DNA from 2 places in the Pseudarthrobacter sp. MDT1-40-2 genome. Region 2 is predicted to be linked to the other one. Evidence: riboswitches for the same ligand, from Rfam matches in the RefSeq annotation. Region 2 holds a riboswitch; the other holds the start of a gene.
What was found. Region 2 has a riboswitch for S-adenosylmethionine ahead of metX (homoserine O-acetyltransferase MetX). Riboswitches for the same ligand answer to the same signal wherever they lie in the genome.
Positions count from the first base shown of each region.

Region 1: another riboswitch for S-adenosylmethionine. It lies ahead of AC50X5_RS02315 (aminotransferase class V-fold PLP-dependent enzyme); the one in region 2 lies ahead of metX (homoserine O-acetyltransferase MetX).

Region 1 is NZ_JBWZCL010000001.1:488,983-493,747, forward strand. It holds gene rsgA (ribosome small subunit-dependent GTPase A) at 1-1,030, shown strand, start outside; gene hisN (histidinol-phosphatase) at 1,086-1,898, shown strand; SAM riboswitch class IV at 2,002-2,115, shown strand; gene AC50X5_RS02315 (aminotransferase class V-fold PLP-dependent enzyme) at 2,150-3,526, shown strand; gene AC50X5_RS02320 (class I SAM-dependent methyltransferase) at 3,594-4,352, shown strand; gene AC50X5_RS02325 (metal-dependent transcriptional regulator) at 4,383-4,765, shown strand, end outside.
Region 2 is NZ_JBWZCL010000004.1:271,880-276,644, forward strand. It holds gene AC50X5_RS13600 (CPBP family intramembrane glutamic endopeptidase) at 1-307, shown strand, start outside; gene AC50X5_RS13605 (VOC family protein) at 397-1,035, opposite strand; SAM riboswitch class IV at 1,166-1,281, shown strand; gene AC50X5_RS13610 (bifunctional o-acetylhomoserine/o-acetylserine sulfhydrylase) at 1,319-2,635, shown strand; SAM riboswitch class IV at 2,720-2,833, shown strand; gene metX (homoserine O-acetyltransferase MetX) at 2,847-3,986, shown strand; gene AC50X5_RS13620 (hypothetical protein) at 4,020-4,499, opposite strand; gene AC50X5_RS13625 (SGNH/GDSL hydrolase family protein) at 4,561-4,765, opposite strand, start outside.

The DNA.
Region 1 (4,765 bases), on a different contig from region 2:
CCGCCCCAGCTACGACGACGCAGTTACGGGCAGGATCATTACCGTGGACCGCGGCCGGTACACAGCAGTCGTTGAGGAAGGCTCACCCGGGGAACGCGTGGTGATTGCCGCACGGGCCCGCGAACTGCGACGCTCACCCGTGGTGGCCGGAGACTTCGTGTCGCTGGTAGGCGACGTGACAGGCCTCCCGGATACCCTGGCCCGGCTGGTCAGGATCCAGGACCGCCACACCTTGCTGCGTCGCAGTGCCGACGACACCGACCCCATCGAACGCGCCGTGGTGGCCAACGCGGACCAGTTGGTGGTGGTGGTTGCTTCCGCCAATCCAGAACCACGGACCGGGTTTATCGACCGCGCCCTCGTGGCTGCCTACGACGCCGGAATCGACCCCCTTCTGCTGGTCACCAAAGCCGACGTCAAGGATCCTGCCGGGCTGCTCTCCAACTACGAGCACCTGGACTTTCCGGTGATCATCAGCCGCACAGCCGACACCGATGCCTCCGGAATCGATGCCCGGTCCGATGACGGGCTCTCAGCCAAACTGGACAAAAGGGCAGTTGCCGAACTCCGCGCCCATCTGGACGGCAAGGTCACGGTGATGCTGGGGCACTCCGGAGTCGGCAAATCCACCATGGTCAACGCCCTCACGGGCGCTGAGCGCGCCACCGGCGGCGTGAATGCGGTCACGGGCCGCGGACGCCATACATCGTCCTCGGCGTTGGCGCTAAAGCTCGCCGACGCCCCGCCCGGGAGCTGGATCATCGACACGCCTGGTATCCGATCCTTTGGGCTCGCCCACGTTGATCCGGATCGCATCCTGAGGGCATTCCCCGATCTTGAACCCGGCACGGAACGCTGTGGCCGCGGCTGCAAGCACACCGATGCGGCGGATTGTGGCCTGGACCCATATGTAGCGGCCGGAAGTGCTGGCCCGTCAGGTCCCGCGCGGCTGGCATCCCTACGCCGCCTGCTGGGCGTCGATCCACGTCTGGAGGGCCAGGAATCCAAGGAGCTGGGCAGCGTCGGCTGATGCCGCCGATCGCAATCTCCCCGGTTCGCCCGCATTTTGCCGGTAGCTTGTAACCATGATCCAACCCTCTTCGAGCTACAACGATGACCTGCGCCTTGCCCACGTACTGGCCGATTCGGTCGATGACCAGACGATGAGCCGGTTCAAGGCCCTGGACCTTAAGGTCGAGACCAAGCCGGACCTGACACCCGTTACGGATGCGGACAAAGCGGCTGAAGAAGCCATCCGGGGACAGCTTTCGCGCTCCCGGCCCCGTGACGCCGTACTGGGTGAGGAATTCGGCAGCAGCGGGCACGGCTCCCGGCGCTGGATCATTGATCCCATTGACGGGACGAAGAACTTTGTCCGTGGAGTCCCGGTCTGGGCCACGCTTATTGCCTTGATTGATGATGGCGAGCCGGTTGTGGGCCTTGTTAGTGCTCCGGCCCTGGGCAAGCGCTGGTGGGCCGCCAAGGGCGCCGGGGCATACATGGGCCGCTCCCTCGCTTCCGCAACGCGGTTGCGCGTCTCCAACGTTTCCACGCTCGCGGACGCCTCGCTGTCGTACTCGAGCCTGGGCGGCTGGAAGGAGCGGGGCAACCTGAACGAGTTCCTGGCACTGACCGAAGATGTCTGGAGGACGCGGGCCTTCGGTGACTTCTGGTCCTACTGCATGGTTGCCGAGGGCGCTGTGGACATCGCGTGCGAGCCCGAGCTCAATCTCTACGACATGGCCGCCCTCGTCCCGCTGGTCGTCGAGGCGGGTGGCCGGTTCACCTCTCTGGAGGGGGAGGACGGTCCGTTCGGCGGAAACGCGCTGGCCACCAACTCCATCCTCCACTCTGAAGTCCTCAAGCGCCTGAATCCCGACGTCGACGACCTCCTCTGAGGGCACTTGGCCCTCGTAAAATCCCGTAATAAACACAGTAATAAAGCGGTCAACGGCCAGCCGGGGTTTTTACCCGGCTGGCCGTTGTTCTAGTCTTCTTACAGGTCACGAGTGCCAGCGCTAAACCCCGGTTTGCTGGCCGGCAACCCTCCATTCGCGGTGGGGTGCCCCGGGTGACGACCGGGCCGGTCCGGAGCGGACACGGCAAGCGCGGATTCCCTGTAGCGGGCATCCTGAGTTTGTGAGGACCCATGACTGCTGTCACCTTTTCCCCCGTTAGCAACTCCCTGGCTGCGCGCCCGCTGGCCGCCGTCACCGGCGCCGAGATCCAGGCTCCGCTGATTCAGGGCGGTCACGTACGCTACGCCAACCTCGACTATGGCGCCTCTGCCCCCGCCTTGTCGGTGGTTTCGGCCTATCTGAACGAGATCCTGCCGTACTACGCGAGTGTCCACCGGGGTGCCGGCTATGCCTCGCAGATCAGCACCTCGGTCTACGAGAATGCCCGCAACATCGTCCGGGACTTCCTGGGCGGGCGGGCGGACGACACCGTCATTTTTACCCGGAACACTACTGACTCCCTGAACCTGCTGGCAGGCTGCCTGCCCGTCGTGGATGGTCGCACCGTAGGCGAAGTCCTGTACCTGGACATCGAGCACCATGCCAATCTCCTTCCCTGGCAGGGCGTTCCGCACCGCAGCGTGGTGGCCGGGCACACCATCGCCGGAACCATAGCAGCGCTTCGGCATGAACTGGCCCAAGGCGACGTCAGCCTTCTTGCCGTCACCGGTGCCTCCAACGTCACCGGCGAGATCCTGCCTATCGCCGAACTCGCTGCGCTGGCCCACGAATATGGTGCCAGGATCGTGGTGGACGCTGCTCAGCTGGCGCCGCACCGCCGGATCAACATTGAAACGTCCGACGTCGACTACCTTGCCTTCTCCGGCCACAAACTTTACGCACCGTTCGGTTCGGGCGTCCTGATCGGCCGGCCGGACTGGCTCGACGCCGGTACCCCCCACCTTGCCGGCGGCGGAGCAGTCAGCGAGGCCCGGCTCGATGGTGTCAGCTGGACCACGGGACCTGCCCGGCATGAGGGCGGCTCCCCCAACGTCCTGGGCGCTGCCACCCTTGCCCGCGCCACCCAGGTGTTGGCCGCCATAGATCCCGCCCTGGTGAGCTCGCATGAGGCTGCCATCCGGGAGCACCTGGTGCAGGGCCTGCAGGCGATCGACGGCGTCACCGTTCACCACATCTTCGAAGATTCCACTGACACAATTGGCGTCGTGAATTTCTCAGTGGAAGGCTACGACGCCGGACTGGTGGCTGCATACCTGTCCGCAGAGCACGGCGTTGGGCTGCGCGACGGCCGGTTCTGCGCCCATCCCCTGCTCAAGCGCCTTGGCCTTCCCTCGGGCTCGCTGAGGGCCAGCTTCGGCCTCGGCTCCCGGCTGGAGGACGCCGAACGCCTGGTTGCCGGTGTTGCTGCGCTCCGCAGCACGGGACTGGGCTGGGACTACGTGGTGGATTCGGGCCGATGGGTTCCCGCTAACGACTCGCGCACCTATCCGCACTGGGCACCCAACACCCCCGGCACGGCGGGAGCAGCGCCCTGCTCCGTCGGCTGAACTGCAGCACCGGCCTGCGGTAAATTCGTAGGACTGGCAGTTTAGTCAAGCACGAAGGAGACATCCGTTGGCACGGGGCGGACCCAAGCTGGAGCAAGGCCGACGCCGGGAACTTGGCCAAAGCTTCCAGGACGGCGGCGAGCACTACCACCGCGTCCGGCCCGGTTACCCGCCGGCGGCCGTTGACTGGTTGATTCCGGCGGCGGCGCGGGACGTCGTTGACATTGGCGCAGGAACCGGAAAATTCACGGCCCTACTGCTGGAACGGGGACTGCAGGTCACCGCCGTTGATCCTTCCGCCGACATGCTGGCCCAACTGCACCGGTCCTGCCCGGAAGCCCTGGCGTGCCTTGGACCGGCAGAGGCTACCGGACTGCCGGACCTGGCTTTCGACGTCGTGAGTGCGGCCCAGGCCTGGCACTGGGTGGATGCCCTGGCCGCAAGCACCGAGGCAGCACGCATCCTGCGGCCCGGGGGGACACTTGTCCTGATCTGGAACCAGCTGGATACCACTGTCCCCTGGGTCCATAGGCTTTCCCGCATCATGCACGCCGGCGACGTCCTCAAGCCGGATTTCCGGCCGGCCGTGGGCCGCGAGTTCCGCGGCCTTGAGGGCCGGCAGATCCGCTGGGAGGATGCCCTGACCACGCAGGACATCGTAGAGCTGACCAAGTCCCGGAGCTACTACCTCGCCGCTGCCGACGCCACCCGCGCCAAAGTCCTTGCCAACCTGGACTGGTACCTGCACGAACACCTGGGACATTCCCGCGACGACGTGCTGGCACTTCCCTATGTAACGCAGGCCTGGCGTGCCATCAAGGCCTGATGGCAGCCCCGGAAGAGTAGGCTTGATCCCGTGAAGCCCACCGCGCCGTCATCGTCCATCGAGGACTACGTCAAGGTTATCTACTCCTTTACCGAATGGCAGGACAAGCCCATCACATCCTCCCAGCTGGCACAGCGGCTGGGCGTAGCCAACTCCTCGGTTTCGGAGATGGTCCGCAAACTCAAGGACCAGGGCCTGGTGGACCACCAACCGTACAGCGCTATCACCCTCACCGGGGAAGGCCTGCGGCTTGCTTTGTCCATGGTCCGACGGCACCGGCTGATCGAAACCTACCTGGTCCGCGAGCTGGGCTACAGCTGGGACGAGGTCCACGACGAAGCTGAGCATCTGGAACACGCTGTCTCTGACACTTTCATTGAGCGCATGGCGGCCAAACTGGGCAACCCGGACCG
Region 2 (4,765 bases):
GGTCCTCTCCGCTGTCAGGCACGCGCTTGTTGAAGAGGTCATTGTGGTGGCGTATCTCCTGGACCGGTTCGGCCGGTTCGGCTGGAGCGTGCCGCTGGCCATCCTGCTGAGCTCCGTGCTGCGCGGCAGCTACCACCTCTACCAGGGCTTCGGGCCGTTCATCGGCAATGTGGTGATGGGCGTTATCTTCGCCTGGCTATACACCAGAACCGGGCGGGTCATGCCGCTGATTGTCGCCCATGCCCTGCTGGACATCGTGGCATTCGTGGGGTTCAGCCTGATAGGGAGTGCGATGGGGCTCGGCTGAGTTATCGCTAGGCCCGTTAAGCGAATCGGCCGCCGGCTGCGGGTGGCATCGTTGGCACCCGCAACAGGCGGCCGAAGTATTGGAGATGGTCAGATGGTCACGGCGCCGGATGCTGTTTCGAACGTGACAGACAGGATACCGGGGGTACCGTGCGGTGCCATCCAGTCGACGGAAACGTCCTCAAGTGGCTTCTCCACCGGTTCGCCCAGCCACTCGGTGACGCGTTCGGCGGAACCGGCGATGGTGAGGCTGGACATCTTAACGTTGCTCTCGTACGCATTGGACGGGTGCAGGGCGGGATCACCCTCCCACTTGAGCAGGTACGGCACCTGGGGATCGGCAATGAGTCCCAGGATTCCGATCTGCTTCCATACGAGTTCGCGGCCATCCGGGAACTTGCGGTTGCCGTTCACGGCGGAGCGGCCCAGCCTGGCCTCAAAAGGAGTCAGGTCCTCCACTTCGACGCACCATCCCATCCAGCCGCCGCCGGCGGCGGAGCGGGCGCGGACGGCCTGGCCAAAGGGGGCCTTGTCTGATGCAGGGTGGTCAAGCACTTCCACTACTTCTAGGTACTTGTGGCCGGCCAGCGGAAAAATCATGTTCCGGGTGCCAAAGCGGGGGTGGACTCCGCCCTTCACAGCGTCGACCCCCAGTGCAGCGGAGATGCGTTCGGTGGTGGCAGCGAGGCCATCGTGTTCACAGGCGTAAGAGACGTGATCCATGCGCATGCCTTCATCTTGGCACTTTGTGATCGGGCTCTCAGCTAAGGGTACCCTTAGCGGCTTACTCGTCTAGGCATTGGGAGAAAGTTCGTCACAATTCTGGTCATCCTACTGACTGCTTCCTACACTGGGTCCAGGTCATGAGTGCCAGCGTTTTGCCCCGGCTTGCTGGCCGGCAACCCTCCATCCGCGGTGGGGTGCCCCGGGTGAAGACCGGGCTGTCCGGCAACCGCCGGGTGGCAAGCGCGCCCCGGCCCATGATGGGACCGGGCATTCTCCAGGAGCTTTAATGTCCAATGCATGGTCCTTCGAAACCCGCCAGATCCACGCAGGCCAGGAGCCGGACGCCGCAACCGGCGCCAGGGCACTGCCCATCTACCAGACCACCTCGTTCGTCTTCCCGTCCGCCGAAAGCGCGGCCAACCGCTTTGCCCTCAGCGAGCTTGCACCGATTTACACCCGGATCGGAAACCCCACCCAGGACGCGGTCGAACAGCGCATCGCCAGCCTTGAAGGCGGTCTTGGCGCCTTGCTGCTGAGCTCCGGCCAGGCGGCGGAAACCTTTGCCATCCTCAACGTCGCCGAGGCCGGCGATCACGTGGTGGCCAGCCCCAGCCTCTACGGCGGCACGTACAACCTCCTGGCGCACACGCTCAAGCGCTTCGGCATCTCCGTGACGTTCGTAGAGGATCCGGACAACCTGGACCAATGGCGTGACGCCGTCCAGGACAACACCAAGCTTTTCTTCGGCGAGGTCGTGTCCAACCCCCGCCAGGACGTGTTGGACATCGAAGGTGTCGCTGCCGTGGCGCATGCCGCCGGGGTGCCGCTCATCGTGGACAACACCCTCTCCACGCCCTACCTGATCCGTCCCATCGAATGGGGCGCCGACATCGTGGTGCATTCCGCCACCAAGTACCTCGGCGGGCACGGCACGGCAATCGCCGGTGTCATCGTCGATTCCGGGAACTTCGACTTCGGCAAGGACCCTGAGCGCTTCCCCGGATTCAACACCCCGGACCCCAGCTACAACGGCCTGGTGTACGCCCGTGACCTCGGCGTCAACGGCATCCTCGGCGCCAACCTGTCCTACATCCTCAAGGCCCGCGTCCAGCTGCTCCGCGACCTCGGTTCTGCTGTGGCTCCGTTCAACGCCTTCCTCATCGCCCAAGGGCTGGAAACACTGAGCCTGCGCGTGGAACGCCATGTTGCCAACGCCACCGCCGTGGCGAACTGGCTGGAGGCGAGGTCCGACGTCGAATCGGTCGCCTATGCCGGCCTGCCGTCCAGCCCCTGGTTCGAGCGCGGGCAGAAATACGGTCCGCGCGGAACCGGCGCAATCGTCGCCTTCAACCTTGCCGGTGGGGCCGAGGCAGGCAAGGCGTTTGTTGATGCGCTGGAGCTGCACTCCCACGTGGCAAACATCGGGGACGTACGCTCCCTGGTGATCCATCCGGCATCGACAACCCACAGCCAGCTTTCCCCGGAGCAGCAGGCAGTAGCCGGGGTGACCCCCGGACTGGTCAGGCTCTCTGTCGGCCTGGAGCACATCGATGACATCCTCGCAGACCTTGAGTCCGGCTTCAGGGCAGCCAAGGAAGCCTGAGTTCCCGCAGCACAAAGGCGGAGCGTACGTCAAAAACGTCATACGCTTCGCCTTTTTGCTGCCCTGTTTCGTAGAATCGTGGCAGGTCATGAGTGCCAGCAACAGCCCCGGCTTGCTGGCCGGCAACCCTCCTTCGCGGCGGGGTGCCCCGGGTGAAGACCTGGCCTGACGTCAGCCGACGCCAGGCAATCGCGAAGAAAAGGCACCACTCATGACGATTACCGTCTCCCGCACTGCCGCTGCCGGCGCAGTACCCGCCGCCGGGCAGCTTGACGGGACCCTCCGCTACCACTCCATCGGCGGGCTGGACCTCGAAGGCGGAGGCCACCTCCCGGACGTCATCCTGGCTTATGAGACCTGGGGCCGGCTCAATGAGGACCGAAGCAACGCCGTCCTCATCGAGCATGCCCTGACCGGCAGCACCCACGTCACCCGGGGCGGCAGCGACGAAGAAGGCTGGTGGGAGCAGCTTGCCGGTCCCGGGGCGCCGGTGGATACGGACCGTTTCTTCGTTGTGTCGGTCAACATTGTGGGCGGCTGCTACGGATCTACTGGTCCCGCGTCGCCTGCTCCGGACGGCTTGCCCTGGGGTTCCCGCTTCCCGTTAATAACCCTGCGTGACAGCACCGAGGCGGAAGCGCGGTTGGCGGACCAGTTGGGGATCGATTCCTGGTACGCCGTGATCGGCGGATCCATGGGAGGCGCCCGCGCCCTGGAATGGGCAGTGACGTACCCGCAGCGGGTCCAACGCTGCGGCGTGATCTCGATCGGAGCGGCCAGCACCGCCGAGCAGATCGCTTTTGCTCAGGCGCAGACGCTGGCCATCCGCCAGGATCCCCACTTCAGGGGCGGCGACTACTACGACGGTGCGCAGCCCGAAGCCGGGCTGGCTCTGGCACGCAGGATCGCCCACATCACCTACCGTTCGGCACTGGAACTTAACAGCAGGTTCGGGCGGGAGGCGCAGGAGCCGGAATCTCCCCTGCAACAGCAGGCGTTGGGGGAGCGGGGCCGCTACCAGGTGGAAAGCTACCTTGATCACCAGGGAACGAAGCTGGTTAAGCGGTTCGACGCCAACAGCTACATCGCCATAACAGAGTCCCTGATGAGCCACGACATATGCCGGAACAGGGGCGCCCTGCCGGATGTCCTCCGGCGGGTGACTGCCAAATTCTTCATTGCCGCTGTAGATTCCGACCGGCTGTATTTCCCGGAGCAGTCCCAGGAACTGGCCAGGGCACTGCCTGGCAATGTTCCGGTGCATGTCATCTCAGCGCCCATTGGGCATGACGGCTTCCTGACGGAAATCGGCCAGCTGGACCGGGAGCTACGGAAGCATCTCTCGGCCTAAGCCCGGCCAGGCCAAGACGGCAGGAACGGTCCGCTAGCCCTTCATGATTTCGTCACGCTGGGCCATATAGTCCTCCATGGCCAGTTCACCGGCACTGAACTTCGCGTCGAGCTCCGCAAGCTTCCGGGCGCGGTAGCCCTGTGGAGCGGACGGAACAGCAGGAGCCGGCGGCACCACGGGCGGCTGGGAGTCCCGTGGATTGGGTGTTGCCTGCTGCGGGGGAAGCTGTTCAGCCGCCGGCGCATCCTGCCACGCGGGAATGATGGGCGGCAGGTCTTGCCGGGGCTGGATCTGGCGGTAGGGACCTGCGAAGTAGTCCTGCTGCGTGTAGCCGTCCCGGTGCTGGGGCTGCCCGGGGGCGCCAGGGCCGTTGGCCGGGCCGCCGAATTCGCTGGGCGCGCCGGGCCCGCCGAAGTACCGCTCGTTCCGGCCCTTGGTGGAGCGCCGGTACCAGCGCATCAGGAACGGGATCAGGATGGACAGGATAATAATCCAGAAAAACAGGGAACTCACGGTGCCTGACCTCTCATCGGTGTACTCCCAGTTTAGTCCCGCAGAACTGTCCCGGAGTCTCTCAGCGGTGAGCCACCTCGTCGCTTCCCTTCGGGCCTTCCCCCGAACCCAGGGGAACACCCGGACCAAAGACCGGGCCCGGCGTCGGGCGTTTCGCGGTGATTCCGTCACCGGAGGAGCGGTTCCGTAGCCTCCGGAGCACCCATGGGACAAAGTACTCCCTGGCCCACACGAGGTCATTGGAACGGGCCTCCCGCCAACTGCGC